Regions from separate parts of the Pseudomonas sp. VD-NE ins genome, predicted to be linked through region 2. Evidence: riboswitches for the same ligand, from Rfam matches in the RefSeq annotation. Region 2 holds a riboswitch; the other holds the start of a gene.
What was found. A riboswitch is a leader RNA that binds a small molecule or an ion and turns the genes downstream of it on or off. The one in region 2 is predicted to bind cobalamin.

Region 1: it holds a riboswitch for cobalamin, as region 2 does, so the genes downstream of both, cobW (cobalamin biosynthesis protein CobW) here and cobO (cob(I)yrinic acid a,c-diamide adenosyltransferase) in region 2, are expected to answer to the same signal.

Annotation. Positions count from the first base shown of each region.
Region 1 covers NZ_CP134772.1:2,799,891-2,811,034, forward strand. Annotated here, with positions in the region: gene metH (methionine synthase) at 1-517, opposite strand, end outside; gene RMV17_RS12330 (fatty acid cis/trans isomerase) at 673-2,955, shown strand; gene RMV17_RS12335 (acyltransferase) at 3,136-4,158, shown strand; gene nfuA (Fe-S biogenesis protein NfuA) at 4,216-4,800, shown strand; gene cobM (precorrin-4 C(11)-methyltransferase) at 4,960-5,706, opposite strand; gene RMV17_RS12350 (cobalamin biosynthesis protein) at 5,788-6,201, opposite strand; gene RMV17_RS12355 (CbtA family protein) at 6,198-6,896, opposite strand; gene RMV17_RS12360 (CbtB domain-containing protein) at 6,908-7,105, opposite strand; cobalamin riboswitch at 7,229-7,451, opposite strand; cobalamin riboswitch at 8,501-8,713, shown strand; gene cobW (cobalamin biosynthesis protein CobW) at 8,811-9,884, shown strand; gene cobN (cobaltochelatase subunit CobN) at 9,888-11,144, shown strand, end outside.
Region 2 covers NZ_CP134772.1:1,903,654-1,914,797, reverse strand. Annotated here, with positions in the region: gene bluB (5,6-dimethylbenzimidazole synthase) at 1-97, opposite strand, end outside; gene RMV17_RS08450 (cobyrinate a,c-diamide synthase) at 94-1,494, opposite strand; gene cobO (cob(I)yrinic acid a,c-diamide adenosyltransferase) at 1,491-2,102, opposite strand; cobalamin riboswitch at 2,183-2,414, opposite strand; gene RMV17_RS08440 (hypothetical protein) at 2,578-3,162, shown strand; gene RMV17_RS08435 (sorbosone dehydrogenase family protein) at 3,229-4,542, shown strand; gene RMV17_RS08430 (C40 family peptidase) at 4,675-5,211, opposite strand; gene RMV17_RS08425 (C40 family peptidase) at 5,432-6,049, opposite strand; gene hda (DnaA regulatory inactivator Hda) at 6,264-6,968, opposite strand; gene RMV17_RS08415 (AI-2E family transporter) at 7,175-8,248, opposite strand; gene RMV17_RS08410 (DUF2066 domain-containing protein) at 8,283-9,341, opposite strand; gene purM (phosphoribosylformylglycinamidine cyclo-ligase) at 9,715-10,773, shown strand; gene purN (phosphoribosylglycinamide formyltransferase) at 10,773-11,144, shown strand, end outside.

The DNA of each region.
Region 1 (11,144 bases), 900 kb from region 2:
GGCCTTTGGTGGCTTCGGTGTAGTTTTCCACCAATTCATCAAAGGTGACGTTGCGATAGCCTGGGTTATTGACGTCGGGCGACAGCGAACAGGTGCGGCTGGTCGGGCCGAGCACGCCGGCAACGAAACGCGGCTTGGCCGGGTTCTCGGCGGTCTTGGCGTCGGCAACCTTGCGCGCCAGACGTGCGCCTTCTACGTTTAGTTCGTACGCCAGTTCTTCCATGCCGTAGTCGGCCATGGAAATGCGCGTGGCGTTGAAGGTGTTGGTTTCGAGGATGTCGGCGCCGGCATCCAGATAGGCTTTCTCAATGCCGCCGATCACGTCCGGACGGGTGATGACCAGCAGGTCGTTGTTGCCCTTGACGTCACTCGGCCAGTCCGCGAAGCGTTTGCCGCGATAATCCTGCTCTTCGAGCTTGTAGCTCTGGATCATCGTGCCCATACCGCCGTCGAGTATCAGGATGCGCTCTTTGAGAGCTTGCTTGAGAGCTTGAAGGCGGACGCTGCGATCGGACATTTGGACTACTCGGAAAGACCATTACGAAGGAGCGGGATCATAGCAAACCTGTGCGCTTTTGGAGCATGCGGGGCTTTTGCATGAATATCGCTCATGTTGGTACGAGCGTCATACTGTAGACTCGCGGCGTTTTTTTCAGGATCGGGATCAAGGGCATGTCGTACCGCGTCATCAGCATTGTTTTGCTGTTCTTAAGCTGGGGCGCCGTTGCGCAAGAGCCCTCGATCTCATACAGCCGTGATATCCAACCGATCTTCACCGAGAAGTGCGTGGCCTGCCATGCCTGCTACGACTCGGCCTGCCAGTTGAATCTGGGCAGTGGCGAGGGCGCGGCCCGTGGCGCGAGCAAGATGCCGGTCTACGACGGCGAACGCACACAAGCGGCGCCGACTACCCGACTGTTCTACGACGCCTTCGGCAAACGTGCCTGGCAGCAGAAAGACTTCTATTCAGTGCTCGATGCCCAGGGCAGTCAGGCCGCGCTGATGGCGCGCATGCTCGAGCTGGGCCATAAAACGCCGCTGACGCCCAACGCCAAACTGCCTGAAGACATTGTGCTGGGCCTGAATCGCGAGAACATGTGCGCGTTGCCTGCCGAATTTGAGGGTTATGCCGGTGCGCATCCGAAAGAAGGCATGCCGCTGGCGGTGACCGGGCTGACCGATCAGCAATATCAGACGTTGCAGCGTTGGCTGGCATCCGGAGCGCCGATTGACGAGCAAGGCCTGGCGCCGAGCGCGAAAGAGGCGTTGCAGATCGTCCAGTGGGAAAATCTGCTCAATACTCCAGGCGCCCGGCAGAGTCTGGTCGGCCGCTGGCTGTACGAGCACTTGTACCTCGCGCACCTCTATTTCAAGGATGGTGAGCCGGGGCATTACTTCCAGTGGGTGCGTTCGCGCACGCCGACCGGGCAGCCGATCGACCTGATCGCCACCCGTCGCCCCAACGACGATCCGGGCACCCAGGTGTATTACCGCTTGTGGCCGGTGCAAGGGGTGATCGTGCACAAGACCCACATCACCTACCCGCTGAGCGCGGCGAAGATGGCGCGGGTGAAAAGCCTGTTTTATAGCGGCAACTGGCAGGTCAACGCGCTGCCCGGTTACGGCCCGCAGAGCCGCGCCAATCCATTTGCCACGTTCGAAGCGATTCCGGCGCAGGCGCGTTATCAGTTCATGCTCGATAACGCCGAATACTTTGTCCGCACCTTTATTCGCGGCCCGGTGTGCCGTGGGCAGATTGCGACCGACGTGATTCGTGACAACTTCTGGGCGCTGTTCCAGGCGCCGGAACACGACCTCTATATCACCGACCCGAACTATCGCGGCCAGGCCACGCCGTTGCTGGCCATGCCCGGGCAGAACGACGATGTCGGCAGTGTGTTGAGCCTGTGGCGCAACTACCGCGACAAGCGCAATGAATATGAGGCCCTGCGCCGCGACAGCTACGCCGATCTCCCGGCCCCGAGCTGGTCGACCCTGTGGGCCGGCAATGACAACGCGTTGCTGAGTATTTTCCGTCACTTCGACAGCGCTTCGGTGACCAAAGGCCTGATTGGCGAGGTGCCGCAGACGATGTGGCTGTTTGACTATCCGCTGCTCGAACGCACCTATTACCAGTTGGCAGTCAACTTCGACGTGTTTGGCAACGTCTCGCATCAGGCGCAAACCCGGTTGTATTTCGACCTGATCCGCAACGGCGCCGAGCAAAACTTCCTGCGCCTGATGCCTGCCGACTCTCGTGAGGATTTCCTCGACGATTGGTACCAGAGCAGCGGCCAGTTCAAGATGTGGCTCGATTATGAGGCGATCGATGACGACAAACCGACCGCGCTGAAGCTCGATGAGAAAAACCCGAAATACGACTTCGCCATGCAATTGTTGGCGCGTTACGGCGATCTCAATGCGCGCCCGGACCCAATCAATCGCTGCGATGGCGCCTACTGCTCGCGGCCGAATATCGACCCGGCGCTGCAAAATGCCGAGCAGGCGCTGAGCCGCCTGACTTCGCGTCCGGCGGCCGGTTTGAAGGTTATCGATCAGTTGCCGGAAGCAACGATGCTGCGCATTGAAACCGCCAGCGGCAAACGCGAGGTCTACAGCCTGATGCGCAACCGCGCGCACAGCAACGTAGCGTTCCTGCTCGGTGAATCACTGCGCTATCAGCCTGGGCTGGACACCCTCACGATTTATCCGGGCGTGCTCAGCAGTTATCCGAATTTCATCTTCAATATCCCTGCCGCTCAAGTGCCTGAATTTGTCGATGCCATGGAAAACGCCAAGGATGCCAATCGCTTCGAGAAAATCGTCGAACGCTGGGGAATCCGTCGCAGTCATCCGCAATTCTGGTTCTATTTCCATGATCTGAGCCAGTATCTGCACGAAACCGACCCGGTGGAAGAGGGCGTGCTGGACATGAACCGCTACGAGAATCTTTGATCGTTTGAGATTGGCCTGCTGTCACAGATTTTGAGCAATCCTCATTTCCTGTGGGAGCGGGCTTGCCCGCGAAGGCGGAGTGTCAGCCAGCATCAATGTTGAATGTGACTGCCTCTTCGCGGGCAAGCCCACTCCCACAGGGTTCAGTGGTGTTTTAGAGACTGTGAGCAGGAGCGGGCGATGTTGATTTCAGTGCAAGCCCTGCGTGCGCTTGCAGCGTGGGCGGTGGTCTGCCATCACTTCATGCAGATTTTCTTCGACTTCCAGGCACGCGGGCCGATCGGGCAGCTGTTCATCGACAAGGGCGCGGTGGGCGTCGACATCTTCTTTGTCATCAGCGGTCTGGTGATTTTCCTCTCGACCGAAAACAAAGCGCTGCCGCCCGCGCGTTTCCTGCTGTATCGGCTTTTTCGCATCGTCCCGGCGTACTGGCTTTACACGCTGTTGATGGCACTGCTGGTGGTATTCGCCCAGCCGTTACTGCCGGATCAGACGGTGGACTGGGGCCATCTGTTGCTGTCGTTGCTGTTCATTCCTACCGAGAATCCCGGCGGCTACGGCATCTATCCGACGTTGAATGTCGGCTGGACGTTGAATTACGAAATGCTTTTCTACCTGCTGTTTGCCTGGGCGCTGCTGTTTCGCTTGCAGGTGCGGTTGTTGGTGGTCGCGGCGCTGTTGTTTGCCGTGTGTCAGGCCTGGACCGGGTTCGGCTGGGTCAGCGCGTTCTATCGCTCGGACATCGTTTACGAGTTTCTGCTGGGGATCGGCATTGGCATGCTCTATCGCCGGGGCTGGATCGGCGCCGGTTTATGGTTGCCGCTGGCTGGCATCATCGCGGCACTGCTGACGATCTATCATTTGGCACCGGCGCCGCGGTTGCTCAACTGGGGTTTGCCCAGTGCGGTGTTGGTGTTGTCCTGCATGGCGCTGGAGCGGTATGTCGAGCGCAGTCGCGTGCTCAAACTGCTCGGCGATTGCTCGTATTCGGTGTATCTGATGCACGTTCTGGTGTTGTCGGCGGGTGGTTTTATCGCGCGGCGCTACGGTATCAACCCGTATTTGATGTTTGTCGTGTGCGCGCTGGCCATCGGCGTTGGCTCCTGGTTGAGCTACGAATGGGTGGAAAAACGCAGCTATCGCTGGCTCAAGGCGCGGATCGACGACGGGGCGGACGAGAATCTTTCCCGACAAAAATACTAGGACTTTGTCCGGCGCAACGATTGGCGTAAACTGCGCCCAAGCCTGCGAGGAGTTTCCATGACCGCTATTACCATTACCGACGCCGCTCACGATTACCTGGCCGATCTGCTCTCCAAGCAGAACACCCCGGGCATCGGCATCCGCGTCTTCATCACCCAGCCTGGCACCCAGTACGCCGAAACCTGCATTGCCTACTGCAAGCCGGGCGAAGAAAAACCTGAAGACACCGCGCTGGGGCTGAAAAGCTTCACCGCTTACATCGATCACTTCAGCGAAGCGTTTCTCGATGACGCCGTTGTCGACTACGCCACCGACCGCATGGGCGGCCAGCTGACCATCAAGGCGCCAAACGCCAAAGTGCCGATGGTCAACGCCGACAGCCCGGTCAATGAGCGCATCAACTACTACCTGCAAACCGAAATCAACCCGGGGCTGGCCAGCCACGGCGGTCAGGTCAGCCTGATCGATGTGGTTGAAGACGGCATCGCCGTGCTGCAGTTCGGTGGCGGTTGCCAGGGCTGCGGCCAGGCGGACGTAACCTTGAAGGAAGGCATCGAGCGCACTCTGCTTGAGCGCATTCCTGAGCTGAAGGGCGTTCGCGACGTGACCGACCACACGCAGAAAGAAAACGCCTACTACTAAGGTGTTCGCTGCGGACATGAAAAACGGCGCCCCGTGAGCGCCGTTTTTTTATGGGTGAGTTTTTTATGGATGAAATGTACTGACGCCTTCGCGAGCAGGCTCGCTCCCACTTTTGGAATGAGGTCAAATGTGGGAGCGAGCCTGCTCGCGAAAGGGCCTTCAAGGGCGATAGAGGTGAGCATGCCCAGCGCGATACAACGATGACTCGCTAAACACCTCACTGCCCAAAACGCGCCCAACCAGAATCAACGCCGTACGCCGAAACCCTTTGGCCTCGACCTTCCCGGCGATATCCGCCAGCGTTCCCACCACCCAATCCTGATCCGGCCACGTCGCCCGGTGAATCACCGCAATCGGGCAGTCCGCGCCGTAATGCGGCAGCAGTTCCGCCAGAATCTTCTGCAGATGGTTAACCCCCAGATGAATCGCCATCGTCGCACCATGCTGCGCCAGACTGCCGAGCTCTTCGCCTGCCGGCATCGCGGTCTTGTCGGCGTAGCGGGTCAGAATCACGCTTTGCGACACGTCCGGCAACGTCAGCTCCGCACCGAGTAACGCCGCACAGGCTGCCGTTGCCGTCACTCCCGGAATGATCTCGAACGGAATATCCAGCTCGCGCAGATAACGGATCTGCTCACCGATCGCGCCATACAGACTCGGATCGCCGGAATGCACCCGCGCCACATCCTGACCCTTGGCGCGTGCGGTCTTGATCAGTTCGATGATCTGCTCCAGATGCAGTTCAGCGCTGTTCACCACCATTTCCGCCTGATGGCCATCGAGTACTGCAGCAGGCACCAGCGAGCCTGCGTAGATAATCACCGGGCAGCTGCGGATCAGCCGCTGGCCTTTGACGGTAATCAATTCCGGGTCGCCGGGGCCGGCGCCGATGAAGTAGACGGTCATCGTTGAATCCTGAGTAAAAGAGGGCACAACCGCGTTGCAGATGAACAACGCTCATGATCAATGGCGGGGATTATCGGAATTTTACGCCGCGCCGGCCAATGCCAACGTGGCCTGAGCGTATTTCTGCCGGGAAATCAGCAATTTTGCCGGAGCCTGAATCAGCTGTTCGGCGAGTGCCAACGCTGCACTTTCCGCCACGCCGTAGCAACCGGTGCGCTCGTAGGCAATTTGCGAATGGTGGCTGAGTCGTTGCTGATAACTGGCCAGTTCTTCGCTGCTGAAGTACAGCAAGGGCAGGGCCAGTTGCGTGGCAAGTTCTTGCAGGCCCGGCTCGTCGCGCTTCAGGTCGATGCTGGCCAATGCCTTGACCGCTTCAAGCTCTATGCGATGCGCCTGTAAGGCTTGGTCGAGTAACGCGCGCAGCGTGCTGGCCGGGCAGCCGCGCTGGCAGCCCAGACCGACCACGAAGGTCGGCGCTGCGCTGTCATCGGTCATGCGTGGTATTGGCCAGCGCTTTTGCGGCGGAACAACCAGGCGCTGATCAGGCCCAAGGCGAGCCAGAACGCCACGTTGGTCAACTGCGAAGCGATTTTGAACTGAGCTTCCAATGCCTCGGGGGCGAGCATCGAATGCACTTCCGGTTGCGGCGCGCCGATCACGTGCGGCACGGCGAGGATGGCCACGCCGAGGATCTTCATCAGCCAGTGGCGGCTGAACACGATGAGAGCCAGGCCGGCAGCGGTCGAAGCGGCCGTGCCGATCCACCACGTCTGCCGCGAAGCCAGATCGGCTGCAGCGGTGCCGGGCAGTTCAGGCGGCAGGCCCAAGGTCGGCGCAAGCACGAACGTCGCATAACCGGCCAGACCCCAGAGCAGACCTTGCGAGGTTTTTGTCGGTGCACGCAGGGTGTAGAGGCCGGCGAGCATCAGGGCGAAACCGACGGCCACCACCAGATTGCCGCCCGTGGTCGAAACCACGCGCTGCCAGCCGTCTTCCGGCTCCCAGGCGTCGGCATCGTGGGTGTGCGCAGCCACGCCAGCGGCGTGTTCGTGAACCGCCACCGGCTCGGACTTCTCGAAGGTTTCCGCCTGCAGAATCAGCGGCGAGACCCAAAAGCTTTGCAGCAGGGTGAGGAGCAGGGCGGCCAGCAGACCGGTGAAACCTGCGGTTTGCGCAATACGCTTGATCATGTCGGCAGGTCTCAGTGGCACGGGAACGCGGCGCTGTGGCGGGTATCGTGGGCGGCGTTGTGCACCGCTTCGATGTGCGAGAAACCGGCGAAGTAGACCAGGCTGGCGCCGAGGATCGACGCAAAGATCGCGGCGCTCAGGCGTTGGCTCAGGGTGGCGGTGCTGGTGATTTTGTCCGTGTTGCTGCCGGTGCTGCTGATGATCGACATGGCGCTTCCCTCTGGAGTGTCAGCGGGTGATTTGAGCGCATGAAAACCCCTGCGGGTCGGGCTCGCAGAGGTTCGAACAGCGCCCGCCCACCGCGGGTTTGTTATGTTCAGCGACGCACAAGGTGCGGGCTGTGTGTTGCGGGCCGGTCTCCGGGCTCACGAGGGGTTGGCGTCAGGCCGACCTGCAAGCGTCACCTTCCCATGCCGCACTGGCACAGTGGTTTTGACGCTTCGCTCGCTTACCGTTGCGGGGGCAGCACTGGACTGACATGGGCTTGAGTAAAGCACATGATTCACCGGTTTCCCGTTTCACCCTGTGAAGGGCACCCGTAACAAGTTGTGTAGGAGAGCATGAGGCGGGGATTTGAGTCAATGAATGGGGGGCATATCCGTTGCTGCGGTAACGGCTGCTTAGGGTTCCGCCCTTACGGCGGGTCACTTTTTACAAACGCCTAAAAAGTAACCAAAAACGCTTTGCCCTGACGTTCGGCCCGCTCGCTAAAGCTCGGGGTTCCTTCGCTCCGGGATTGATCCGGGGGGCATCGTCTACGGTTTGCTTCGCTGCACCTCCTCTCGATGTGTTTGGCTGCGCCAAACGGTCGCTACGCTCCCCCCCCCGGATCAATCCCTCCACTCAGCCTGCCGACGGGCTCCGAGATCAAGATCAAGAGCAGGCGAGCTGACACTCGGCCTATTGAGTGGTGAGGAGCACAGCGTGTTCGGCTTTGGTTTTGTGGTGAATTCTCCCCTCATCGGAACGCCGCCCGCCCAGCCCTCTCCCGGAGGGAGAGGGAGCCGATTTGTGGGCTTTTCAGAATCTGAGTTCAACTCGATATCGCACGTCGGCGTACCTCCTCCAAACACCTCAATCAGTTCCCTCTCCCTCCGGGAGAGGGCTAGGGTGAGGGGCTTTTGATCTGGCTTGTGATTTTTGCTTTTCAAAGCCTGAGTTCGACTCGGTATCGCACGTCGGCGTACCTCCCCCAAACACCGAGATCAGTCCCCTCTCCCTCTGGGAGAGGGCTAGGGTGAGGGGCTCTTGATCTGGCTTTGGTTCTTGATCTGGCTTTTGATCTGGCTTTTTTGCCCCTTCGGCAGGCCGAGCGAAGGTGTTCATCCGGGGGGTAGGCGCGCAGCGCCGTTCGACGAAGTCGAACACATCGAGAGGAGGTGCAGCGAAGCAAACCGTAGGCGATGCCCCCGGATGGACACCGTAGTGAGGGAACACTGAGCCTCAGCGAAGTGCCGTACGCCGGGGCAAAGCCTTTTGCTTACTTTTCGGCGTCTGGAAAAGTGAGTCGCTGTAAGAGCGAAACCGCCAGCGGCGGCACCCGCAGCAAAGGATATGCTCACATAACCAAACCCCAACCCCATTGACCCATAAGCAAGCCATGCGTAGCCTTGCGCCTTCGAGGTTCTTCGGCCCACGCCGAAGCTAAGAAGGGAACGCGGTCAATGCCGCGGCTGCCCCCGCAACTGTGAACGGTGCTGTTCGCTGCCACGCCACTGCCAGCTCAACTTATGAGCCAGCGGGAAGGCGCAGCAAACGCCAGGCCCAACGCCTGAACACCGTCAGCCAGGAGACCTGCCTCGCACAGATTCTCACTACAACCGGGCGGGGTGATCCGGTGGCGAACGCTTCCGGCGCGCACGCGCGTTGCCGGTTCTCGTCCCGTATGCCCGCCGCTTGCCAAAGGGCATACCGATGAAAACACTGGCCAAACTCCCCGTCACCATCGTCACCGGCTTCCTCGGCTCGGGCAAAACCACACTGCTGCGGCACATGCTCGACAACGCTCAGGGCCGCCGCATCGCGGTGATCGTCAACGAGTTCGGCGAGTTGGGCATCGACGGTGAAATTCTCAAGCAATGCACCATCGGTTGCACCGAAGAAGAAGCCACCGGCCGCGTTTACGAACTGGCCAACGGCTGCCTGTGCTGCACCGTTCAGGAAGAATTCTTCCCGGTGATGCGCGAACTGGTCGCGCGTCGCGGCGATCTCGACCACATCCTCATCGAAACTTCCGGTCTGGCCCTGCCAAAACCTTTGGTGCAAGCCTTCCAGTGGCCGGAAATCCGCAGTGCCTGCACCGTTGACGCGGTGATCACCGTGGTCGACAGCCCGGCCGTGGCCGCTGGCACTTTCGCTGCGTTCCCGGATCAGGTCGATGCTCAGCGCAAACTCGACCCGAACCTCGATCACGAATCGCCGCTGCACGAACTGTTCGCCGACCAACTGGCCAGCGCCGACCTCGTCATCCTCAACAAGGCCGACCAGACCAGCCCGGAAGATCTCGCTCGCGTCCGCGCTGAAGTCGCCGAAGAGCTGCCACCGGCGGTGAAAATCATCGAAGCCAGCAACGGCCGTCTGCCGCTGGACGTGCTGATCGGCCTCGGCGCCGGTTCCGAAGAACACATCGACAGCCGTCACAGTCACCACGACCATCACCACGGTGAAGGCGATGATGATCACGATGACCACGATCACGACGCCTTCGATTCGATCTCCATCGAACTGCCGCAGGCCGACGAAAGCCTGCTGCTCGATGCCCTGACGCAACTGGTGGTCAAGCACGGCATCCTCCGTGTCAAAGGTTTCGCTGCCATTCCGAACAAGCCGATGCGCCTGCTGATCCAGGGCGTGGGCACGCGTTTCGACAAGCATTTCGACCGTCAGTGGGGCGCCGATGAAGCGCGCGTCACGCGTCTGGTGCTGATCGGCCAGGAACTCGACGCCGCCCAACTCGAAGCGCAACTGCGCGCCGCGCTCAGCGTTTAAGCCATGCACCTGCTCAGGACTCAGCCCGGCGGTTTCGTCTCGGATGACAACATTGCCGACCTTGGCCAAACCCCCGCCGAGCTGGTGATCCTGTGCAGCGGCGACTCTAGCCTCGCGCTGCTCGCCGAAGCCGCGCAGCAGTTGCCCGAGGATTACCCGAGCCTGCGTCTGGCCAATCCGATGCAGGTGCAGAATCACGCTTCGGTCGATCTGTACGTCGATGAAGTGTTGCGTCACGCCAAGGTGATCCTGATCTCGCTGCACGGCGGCATCGCCTATTGGCGTTACGGCGTCGAGCGTCTGATCGAGTTGTCCGAGCGCGGTGTGCAGGTGATTCTGGTGCCGGGCGATGACCGGCCCGATCCGGAGCTCAGCGACCTGAGCACCGTCAATGCCGAGGATCGCGACCGGCTCTGGCAATTCTTGCGGCAGGGCGGTATGGGCAATGCGCTGGATTTCTTCCGCTGCCTGGCCACCCGTTGGCTCGCCCGCGATTACGCTTGGGAAGAACCGCAAGCCCTGCCGCGCACGGCGATTTACCACCCGAATAAAACCAGCGCCGCACTGAGTGACTGGCAAGCCGAATGGCTGCCCGAGAACCCGGTCGCGGCGGTGCTGTTTTACCGCTCGCATTTGCAAGCGGCGAACACCGCGTTCATCGATGTTTTCTGCCAGCGCTTGCAGGTGGCGGGTCTTAATCCGTTGCCCATCGCGGTGGCCAGTCTGAAAGAGCCCGGCTGCCTGACGGTAGTCGAGGATTGGTTGGATGAGATCGAGGCCGGTGTAATTCTCAACACCACCGGATTCGCTCAGTCCAGCCCCGAAGCGCCGCACTTGCGGCCGTTTCGCCGCGACATCCCGGTGATTCAGGCGATCTGCGCGCAGGACAACGAGCCTGGTTGGCGTGACAGCGAGCAGGGCCTCGGCCCGCGCGATCTGGCCATGCACATTGCCTTGCCGGAACTCGACGGACGCATCATCAGCCGGCCGATCAGCTTCAAGGATCTGGCCTGGCGCAGTGAGCGCAGTCAGTCCGATGTGGTCTGCTATCGCGCGCAGCCTGAGCGCATGGATTTTGTCGCCGAACTGGCGCGGCGCTGGATCGATCTGGCGCGGGTGCCGAACGGCGAAAAACGCATCGCGTTGATTCTCGCCAACTACCCGACCCGTGATGGCCGCATCGGAAACGGCGTCGGTCTCGACACGCCGGCAGCGGCGCTGAATATTTTGCGTGCCTTGCAAGCTGAGGGATATCCGCTC
Region 2 (11,144 bases):
CGACCGTGCCGCCAGTGAAGTGGCGCATGTCGCGGCGTTCGGCGATGGCTCGATAAACCGCTTCGCGTTCGGCTTCGGAGAATGTGTTGTCGGTCATGGCCCCATCGCTGGCAAGCCAGCTCCCACAGTGGGTGGTGCAATACCTGACGAAACGCAATCCCCTGTGGGAGCTGGCTTGCCAGCGATGGCGGCCTCAAGGTCAGTCACAAACAGTGCAGCGACAGCCACAGGATTCGACGGAAAATAGAAGTGCACATAAGAAGCCGTCATCCGCCCTTCCCGATAAACCGCCTCGGCCCCACGCCCGCCATTCGGGCTCAAGCCACGCGCAATCGGCGGCAACTCAGTCGTCGTCAAGGAGTGGTGATAAGTGTGCCCGCGCAACGACCCTTCCGGCAGATCCACCGCCTGCAGCGCCAGCGCCGCCAGACGCTTTTGCATCACCGCGTCGCCCTTGAGCAACCCGACCAGTTCAGCACGCGTACCTTCAACATCGGTCAGCGAGTCGAGCAGATACAGCATCCCGCCACACTCAGCGAGCAACGGTTTCCCCGCCGCATGATGCGCACGAATCGCCTCCAGCATCGCGGTGTTCTGCGACAACGCAACGTGGTGCAGTTCCGGATACCCACCGGGCAAATACAGGCTGTCCGCCTCAGGCAATTGCGTGTCGCGGATCGGCGAGAAGAAACTCAACTCGGCGCCCATCGCGCGCAGCAGATCCAGACTCGCGCCGTAGGTGAAGGCAAACGCTTCATCTCGGGCGACGGCGATTCGTACATTCTTCAGCAGCGGCTCGACAGCGATGACGTCCGGCGCGGCGAACTCCACGGCCGGTGGCAGCGCTACCTCGCAACTGCTGGCCAATGCATCGGCGGCAGCGTCGAGGCGTACATCGAGGTCATTCAATTCACTGGCCTGGACCAGACCGAGATGGCGGCTCGGCAATTCGATGCCGGTTTCTCTGGACAACGCGCCGTACCAGCGCAGCCCCTCAGTGAGGCTGCCTTCGAGCAATTGCGCATGGCGCAAGGTGCCGACTCGATTGGCCAATACACCGGCAAACGGCAGATCCGGCTGATACTTCGCCAAACCTAGCGCCAACGCACCAAAGGTCTGCGCCATCGCCGTCCCATCAATCACGCCAAGCACCGGTACACCGAAGTGTCGCGCCAGATCGGCACTGGACGGCGTGCCGTCGAACAGGCCCATCACGCCTTCGATCAGAATCAGATCCGCCTCGGCGGCGGCTTCCCATAACAGACGACGACTTTCCTGCTCGCCGACCATCCACATGTCCAATTGATACACCGGCGCACCGCTGGCGCGCTCGAGAATCATCGGATCAAGGAAGTCCGGGCCGCATTTGAACACGCGTACCTTGCGCCCCTGATTGCGATGCAAACGGGCGAGCGCGGCGGTGACGGTGGTCTTGCCCTGACCGGAGGCCGGCGCGGCGATCAGGACCGCCGGGCAGTGACGTGGTTGATTCAAAGTTCGACGCCTTTCTGCGCTTTGATGCCGGCCTGGAAGGCGTGTTTGAGCATGCCCATTTCGGTGACCGTGTCGCCCATCTCGATCATTTCCGGCTTGGCCGCGCGACCGGTGACGATCACGTGCTGCATCGGCGGACGCGCCTGCAGATCGCTGAGCACCTGATCGAGATCGAGGTAGCCGTGCTTGAGGGCGATGTTGAGTTCGTCGAGCACCACCAGACCGATCGACGGATCGCGCAGCAGCTCACGGGAAACCGCCCACGCGGCTTCGGCAGCGGCGATGTCGCGCTGACGATCCTGGGTTTCCCAGGTGAAGCCTTCGCCCATCACGTGGAAGCGGACTTGCTCGGGAAAGCGGCGGAAAAACAGCTCTTCGCCGGTGCTGTTGCGGCCCTTGATGAACTGCACCACACCGCACTGCATGCCGTGGCCCATGGCGCGGGCGAGCATGCCGAAGGCCGAGCTGCTTTTACCTTTGCCATTGCCAGTCAGCACCAACACCAGACCGCACTCGTCGGGCGAGTTGGCGATGCGTTCATCGATCACGGCTTTTTTGCGCTGCATACGCGCCAGATGGCGTTCGTCGCGCTCGGGGGAATCAGTCATGGGGGAGCTCTCCGTTGAGGCTGGATAACGGCGGGCAGGCACAAGAATAGACGGCAAAAAGCCTGGCATCGCCCACCGTGATGCCGCTGGATGGATCAGGCCGGTCTCCGGGCTCATGAGCGGCGTTTCGCCTGACTGCGCGCCTTCCCGCTTCTTTCGAGGCAGTGGCTCAAGGCGCAGTTTTCACTCATTTACCGTTGCGGGGGCAGCGCCGGGATCGTGGTAGTTCTTCGCTTGAAGACAACCCTCACCGGCTTCCCTGTTTCACTCTGTCGACAGCGGTCACAGAGCACCTGAAACAAGCCGCGAAGGTTAGAGGGTTGGGGGTGGAGCGTCAATTAAAGAGGCGGCCATCGGGCGAATAACTGCCGCCGATCAATTATCTGCCGCCAATCTTGTGCCACACTGATACAAATGATATCAAAGAGCCATGCTTTTCCCGAAAAGCCCACCACAACAATAAAGGATGATGACGATGCAAGGCATGATCATCAGCAACCCGCGCCTGGAATTTCTGCGCCCGGTGCTTGAACGCTGGTTTGACTGTATCGACCGCTACAACGCCGTTCGCGGCGACAGCGACACGCCTTACTGGCATGACGAGAAGGCCAATCTCGGATTGCTCTCGGCAGCGGCGTGGATGGCCGAGCTGGTTACTTTGAACGACACTGCCACGCGCAAACAGAACGAAGAAGGCGAGCGCAACGCTCGCGCCGATCTGTTTCTGGCCGGCGCCGAAGACCGCGCCTTTATCCAGGCCACCCAGCGCTGGCCAAAGGTTACCAACCTGAATCTGACTCAAGCCCTGCTGGACATCACCAACGACGCCAAACGCATCAGCTATGCCAGCGACCTCAAGCTCGGCTGCCTGTTTGTCGCGCCGCAAAAAGCCCAGCACAGCGCCAGCCCCGAAGAGTTGCAGGACATGGTCGACGACCTGCAAAAGGAACACACCTGCGCCGTCGCCTGGTATTTCCCCTATGCCTATCGCAAATTGCGCAGCGAAGCCGGCAACTATCACCCGGGCATCGCCGTGCTGTTCAAGGAAGCCCGCGGCTGAGCAGTTGAACCATCGGGCTTGCGCCCTCCTCTATGATTAGGAATGCATTCATAGGGAAGATCAGCAATGCGCAAGCCCCAGTTCGTTTTTGTCATCGCCTTCGCCGGAGGACTCGCCGCCTGCGGTGAAACCTCCAGCCTGCAAGTCTCCGACGGCACCGGCCCGTCACCAAAACTGCCCGAACCGAACAAGACCCTGATCCCGACGGTGAACATCGCCCCGGCGATCGGCTGGCCCGCGGGCGGTAAACCGACCGCGGCGGCGGGCACTCAGGTGGCAGCGTTCGCCGAAGGCCTCGATCATCCACGCTGGCTCTATGTCTTGCCCAATGGCGATGTGCTAGTGGCGGAAACCAATGCCCCGCCAAAACCGGATGACAGCAGCGGCATTCGTGGCTGGGTGATGAAGAAGGTCATGGGCAAGGCTGGCGCTGGCGTACCGAGCCCAAACCGCATCACCTTGCTGCGTGACGCCGATCACGATGGCGTGGCTGAGACGCGCACGGTGTTTCTGCAGAACCTCAACTCGCCGTTCGGCATGACGCTGGTCGGCAATGACCTGTACGTCGCAGATACCGATCGCTTGCTGCGCTTTAACTACGAACCCGGCGCGACCGAGATCAAGTCGCAACCAATCAAGGTTGTCGATCTGCCCGGCGGCACGCTGAATCACCACTGGACGAAAAACGTTATTGCCAGCAAGGACGGCAGCAAGCTGTACGTCACGGTCGGCTCGAACAGCAACGTCGGCGAAAATGGTCTGGATAAGGAGGAAGGCCGCGCGGCAATCTGGGAAGTCGATCGGGCGACCGGCAATCACCGCATCTTCGCCTCAGGCATCCGCAACCCCAATGGCCTGGCCTGGGAGCCGAAAAGTGGCGCGCTGTGGACAGCGGTCAACGAACGCGACGAGATCGGCAGTGATCTGGTGCCGGACTACATCACCTCTGTGAAGGACGGTGGTTTCTATGGCTGGCCGTTCAGTTACTACGGTCAGCATGTCGATGTGCGTGTTACGCCGCAGAACCCGGACCTGGTGGCCAAAGCCATCGCCCCGGATTACGCGGTCGGGCCGCACACCGCCTCGCTGGGCCTGAGTTTTGCCGAGGGCAACGCCTTGCCGGCGCAGTTCAAGGAAGGCGCGTTTATTGGCCAGCACGGCTCATGGAATCGCAAACCGCACAGTGGCTACAAAGTGATTTTCGTGCCGTTTACCGGTGGCAAGCCGAGCGGCAAACCGGTGGATGTGCTGACCGGTTTCCTCGACAAGGACGAGAATGCGCTAGGTCGGCCGGTGGGCGTGGTGATCGATCAGCAAGGTGGCTTGCTGGTGGCGGATGATGTCGGCAACAAGGTGTGGCGAGTCTCGGCCACGAAGTGATGTTGAATGTGACCTGAAACAACTGTGGGAGCGAGCCTGCTCGCGAATGCGTAGTGTCAGTCTCCATTGAGTTGACTGATACACCGCTTTCGCGAGCAGGCTCGCTCCCACATTAGGATTGCTGCGATTTTACTAAGGGTTATGCGCCAGATGTTCCGGCTGCAACACCCGCTTGGCACTCAGATAAGCTTTCTGCCAATACGCCTTCGACAGGCTGTCCAGCTTCACCGTGCCGCCCGTGGCTGGCGCATGCACGAAGCGCCCTTCGCCAACGTAAATCCCCGCATGACTGACCTGCGAGCCGCCATTGGTGGCGAAGAAGATCAGGTCGCCAGTCTGCAAGCCTTCCTTGCCGACGTTCGGCGCCTGCATGACGATCATCTCGCGCGTGGAACGTGGCAGCGAAATCCCCGCCGCATCACGGTAGACAAAACCGATCAACCCGCTGCAATCAAATCCCGAATCCGGCGTATTGCCGCCCCAACGATAAGGCGTACCGACCAGGCCTAGCGCGCGAAACAGCACGTCTTCAGCAGCAGGCGAAAAAGCTTGGGAGGGACCGAATACGACAGGAGCGCGAACCACTGGCGCAGGCGGTGGTGTGCGACTGGCGCAGGCGCTGAGCAGCGCTGCGAAGAAGATCAAAGTGAGGCGGGCCGACATCGTCATAAGCAGAACATCCTGATCTGGCTGCGGCTTTTTCTGCCGATGGACAGAAAACAAAACCGCCTGCGTGAGCACGCAGGCGGTTTGCCATCAATATAGATTCAGGATTCTAGCGGCTACGCGGCAAACTTCAAGTAAGACTTTAACTTCACCTTGTAAAGTATACGTCTACTCTGTTGCCGGGAGCCTGATTGTCGCCGCGAACGCAGCGACAACAGGGGAATTACTTGCGAGCAGTGACGACTGTCGGAGCGTTGGCCAAAGCGCGTTTCGCTTCGATGAAGGTCTTGCTCCAGTAGCTGTCACCCAGGCTGTCGATGCGAACACCGCCGCTGCGACGACTGCTGGAGTGAATGAACTGGTTGTCACCGAGGTAGATCCCGGCGTGACTGACACGACCGCGACGACCGTTGGTGGCGAAGAACAGCAGATCGCCCGGCTCAAGGTTGCTGCGCGAGACCAGCGGCGCATCGACGTTGATCATTTCGCGAGTCGAGCGTGGCAGGTTCATGCCGGCTTCTTCGCGGAACAGATAACCGATGAAACCACTGCAATCAAAACCGGCTTCAGAGGTACCGCCGAAACGGTAACGGGTACCGATCAGGGACATGCCGCGTTCGAGGATGCTGTCGGCCAGAACAGGAAGCTGATAAGGCTTCTTGCCATTGAATTCGTTGAGTTCTTTTTCGGTGTCCAGCTCTTCCTGGTAAATAACGGAAGACTGAGCCGTGGCAGAATTTTTAACCTGTTGAGGCTGCTCTTGAACTGGAGAATGAGCAGCGCAACCGTATAACAGGGTGACGAGTGCGAGAGGCACGAGGGGTGCGAAGCGCTTTAGCATGGGCACGACCGTGGCTGATAGTTGTAAAGAAGCCGAGACTATGCCCGCTATCAGCCTCATTTGCAAATTCAATCGATCTTTTTGTGACTTCCCGGTTTCTCGTTTACATCTAAGCGCTTAAGCCCATTTGAACCGATACGCCGCCTGCACACCGTGCAGGAAAGCGGATTTTCTGGCGCCTGAAATATGCCGAAACACGCTGAAAGCCGCGCCGTTACCAGCCCAGCGTTTCTTTCAGGAAGGGGATGGTCAGCTTGCGCTGAGCCTGCAAAGAGGCCTGATCGAGCTGTTCAAGCAAGTCAAACAGGGCACTCATGCTGCGAGTGCCGCGAGTCAAAATAAAATGCCCGACCTCGTCGGTCAGGTGCAGACCGCGACGCGATGCGCGCAATTGCAGAGCGCGCAACTTGTCTTCATCGGAGAGCGGACGCATCTGAAAAATCAGCGCCAGGGTCAGGCGCGATTTCAAGTCAGCCAGTTTGACCGGCAGTTCACGCGGAGAAGTGGCCGCAGCGATCAGCAGGCGCCGACCACTGTCACGCAGACGGTTGAACAGATGAAACATCGCCTCTTCCCAGTCGGCCTTGCCGGCAATCACCTGCAAGTCGTCCAGGCAAACCAGTTCGTACTGTTCGAGGTTATCGAGGATTTCGACGCCGCGATCCATCAACTCCGCCAGCGGCAAGTACACCGCCGGCTCACCCATCTGCTCGAATCGCAGACACGCCGCCTGCAACAGATGCGTACGCCCTACGCCGTGCTTGCCCCACAGGTAGATCAGGCTTTCTGTCCAGCCGGCGTCGGCTTCGCATAGACGCTCGACATAGCCGAGTGCAGCGGCATTGGCGCCTGGGTAGTAGTTGATGAAGGTGGCGTCGTCACGCAGACGCACACCTAGGGGCAGCTGAATCGGTTTCATGCTGACTGAACAGTTCTCAAGGAACCGTTAGTGGCCTCTGTGTAAAGTTTGCGAAGTTTATACCCGTGAAGCTGAGCGCACAATGCAGCAGAGTCCAAGCAAAATCAAAGGTTTGCGTTAACTCGCTGGTTTTATGACAGATTCTTTGGCGCCAGCGCCTGCAGGACGCGGGCCAACCCGGCTATTCGCCGGGCCGCCCTGCCCGATTACAACTCCGGCTCGTCCATACCACTATAGATGTCAGAATCCTTGTACAAATCGTGCACATGGCGCACCAACACCATGATCACTGCCGCCACCGGCAATGCCAGCAGCACACCGGTGAAACCGAACAGTTCGCCACCGGCCAGAATCGCAAAGATCACCGCCACCGGATGCAGACCGATACGATCGCCCACCAGCAAAGGCGTCAGCACCATGCCTTCCAGCGCCTGACCGACCATGAACACGGCAACGATCCCGACCATCGGATACAGGTCGCCGCCGAACTGGAACAACCCGGCAATCAGTGCCGCACCAATGCCAATCACGAAGCCCATGTACGGCACGATCGCCGCCAGACCGGCAATCAGTCCGATCAACAGCCCCAGCTCCAGCCCGACAATCATCAGGCCTGCTGCGTAGATCACGCCCAGCGCCACCATCACCAGCAACTGACCGCGAACGAACGCGCCCAGTACCTCATGACATTCACCGGCAAGCGATACGATGGTCTCTTCCCGATCACGCGGCAGCAGGCTGCGGATCTTGGCCATCATCACGTCCCAGTCGCGCAGCAAGTAAAAGCTCACCACCGGGATCAATACCAGATTCGCAAGCCAACCGATCAGCGCCAGGCTCGATGCCGTGGCCTGACTCAGCACCACACTGACGATGTCGGTGGTCTGACCCATGTGTTCGCTGATCGCCGCTTTGACCTTGTCGAATTTCCAGAAACCATCCGACAGACCCAGCTTCGCCTGCGCCCACGGCAGTGCCGTGTGTTGCAGCCAGTCGAGCATTTGCGGCGCCAGTTCGTAAAGACGCAGTAACTGCTTGGCGAGCATCGGCACCAGCACCAGCAACAGCGCGGTGACGATAAGAGTGAACAAGGCAAACACCGCGATCACGCCCCAGGTTCGCGACAAACCGAGCCGTTCCAGGCGATCCACCAATGGGTCGAACAGATAAGCCAGCAGCAGCGCCACCAGAAACGGCGTGAGGATCGGGTGCAGCAACCATACAAACGCGCAAAGCAGGACTACCCCACCGAGCCAGAACCAACGCCGCGTATCGGCCATGTACCACTCCTGTTGCTTCTATATAAGGAAAGACTTACCAGCGAAACCGCAACGACGGTGCTGCCGGGATCGGGGCTGGCGCCGCGACAGGTGTTGCGCCGCTAGCCACTGGCTGTGGCGCTGAAACCTGCGCCGGCGTTTCAGCCGGCAACTCCTGCAACTTCGCCAGCGACAACTGCGCACGCATCTGATCGGCACTGCCATTGACCCGATAAACGATGCGATCGCCATCCACACTTTGCAGACGCACGCCAAATGGCTCGAGTAACCGCAACAGCGCCGCGTAGTGTTCAAGATTCATGCCCTGCACTTCCAGGGTCTGCTGCCCTGAAGCGCCGGGCTTGGCAACAAACCGTGGCGCCAGACGTTCGGCCACCGCGAGCATCACCGCATCAGCCACAGCGGCCTGATCGGCGCCCTGCACACTGCCCGCCTCTTTCTGATCGCCCAGCCACAGGTGCCATTTGGCCTGCCACTGCCCGCCTTCTTCGCGCGCATGCACCGCCAGCAGGGCGTCAGCGTTGTAGCGCTCGGAGGCACCGCGCAAAGGTGCCGGATCGGTGCCTTCGAGCGCTGGCGCAGTGGCAACCAATTGCTCGCTCAAGTCCGCCAGCGGCAAGCGCAATGGCAAGCCGCGATGTTGCGCGGCCGTACGCAACGGCGCAGCAGCGGCCTGACCATCACCGACCAGACTCGACCCTTCAGCCGAATCGTTCAGCCACCAACTCAGGATCGACGGCCGACTGGCGCCCCACAACGACAGTCCGGCACGCCGCAGCGCCTGCTCGGTGGTCGCCGGATCGAAATCGACCTTGAGCACCTCCGGCGGCCCGGCATCGAAACCGAATTGACTGATAATTTGCTGCGGATCCTTGCGAATCGCCGCCAGCCCCGGGTTTTGCGCAGCTTTCGGATCGCCAGTCAAACGCAATACCAGCGTGTCGAGCGCCGCCTGCGTGGCGCGATCACGCTCTTCCGGCGCCTGGCCATTGACCGGCTCACGTACTTGATAGAGGCCTTTGAGGTTTTCGGCGTGACTCGCCAGACTGATCAGAGACAAACAACCCACAAACAACAATTTACAAAAACGCATGGAAAATTCCCGTCGACAGGAGCGGCTGGAACAGGCCGCGTGAACCGGTTAAGCAAGGCTGTGACAATCTGCCAGCACAAAACATTCACACGACAGCGGTAAGTTTTTGCACAGTGATAACGATAGACGGTTAATTGCCACACCTTATACAGGCACCCGCAAGCCTTAATTGCAAAAAATTTCCCGAGATATGGCCCTGCCCGTCGGTGCGAGGATGGCCGCTGCCCCTCAAGCCTGATAAAATCGCGCGCCTTCGCAGACCGGCAACAGCCGGGCACCTCGAAACTCGCGTGAGGCCATCGCCCCGTCGATTTCGAAGTTCCCGCTGAACTCGGTCGTTACCCCTGAATCCCCTCCCCTAAAGGCCTGGATCATGAGCAAGCAACCCTCCCTGAGCTACAAGGACGCCGGTGTAGACATCGACGCCGGTGAAGCATTGGTCGAACGCATCAAGAGCGTCGCCAAGCGCACTGCGCGCCCGGAAGTCATGGGCGGCCTGGGCGGTTTCGGCGCCCTCTGCGAAATCCCGGCCGGCTACAAGCAACCCGTGCTGGTGTCCGGCACCGACGGCGTCGGCACCAAGCTGCGTCTGGCGCTGAACCTGAACAAGCACGACAGCATCGGTATCGACCTGGTTGCCATGTGTGTGAACGACCTCGTCGTTTGCGGCGCCGAGCCACTGTTCTTCCTCGACTACTACGCCACCGGCAAACTGAATGTCGACACCGCTGCCCAGGTAGTGACCGGCATCGGCGCTGGCTGCGAACTGTCGGGTTGCTCACTGGTTGGCGGCGAAACCGCTGAAATGCCAGGCATGTACGAAGGCGAAGACTACGACCTGGCCGGCTTCTGCGTCGGCGTCGTGGAAAAAGCTGAAATCATCGACGGCTCGAAAGTCGCCACCGGTGACGCGCTGATCGCGCTGCCATCGTCCGGCCCGCACTCCAACGGCTACTCGCTGATCCGCAAGATCATCGAAGTCTCCGGTGCCGACATCGAAAACATCCAGCTCGACGGCAAACCGCTGACCGACCTGCTGATGGCCCCGACCCGCATCTACGTGAAGCCGCTGCTCAAGCTGATCAAAGATACCGGCGCCGTCAAAGCCATGGCCCACATCACCGGTGGCGGCCTGCTCGACAACATCCCGCGCGTTCTGCCAAAAGGCGCTCAGGCTGTGGTTGACGTGGCTAGCTGGACTCGCCCAGCCGTGTTCGACTGGCTGCAAGAAAAAGGCAACGTTGACGAAACCGAGATGCACCGCGTGCTGAACTGCGGCGTTGGCATGGTCATCTGCGTGGCTCAGGAGCACGTTGAAGTTGCCCTGAACACCCTGCGTGACGCCGGCGAACAGCCTTGGGTCATCGGTCAGATCGCTGCCGCTGCCGAAGGCGCTGCTCAGGTTGATCTGCAGAACCTTAAGGCTCATTAATGTCCGCAACCTGTGATGTCGTGGTGCTGTTGTCCGGCACCGGCAGTAACTTGCAGGCTCTGATCGACAGCACGCGGACCGGCGACAGCCCGGTCCGCATCGCTGCAGTGATTTCCAATCGCGCCGACGCCTACGGCCTGCAACGCGCCAGTGACGCGGGTATCGCTACCCGCTCGCTGGATCACAAGGCATTCGAAGGTCGCGAGGCCTTCGATGCTGCTCTGATCGAACTGATCGACGAATTCAATCCGAAACTCGTGGTGCTGGCCGGCTTCATGCGCATTCTCAGCGCTGACTTCGTTCGCCACTACCAGGGTCGCCTGCTCAACATCCACCCGTCGCTGCTGCCCAAATACAAAGGGTTACACACT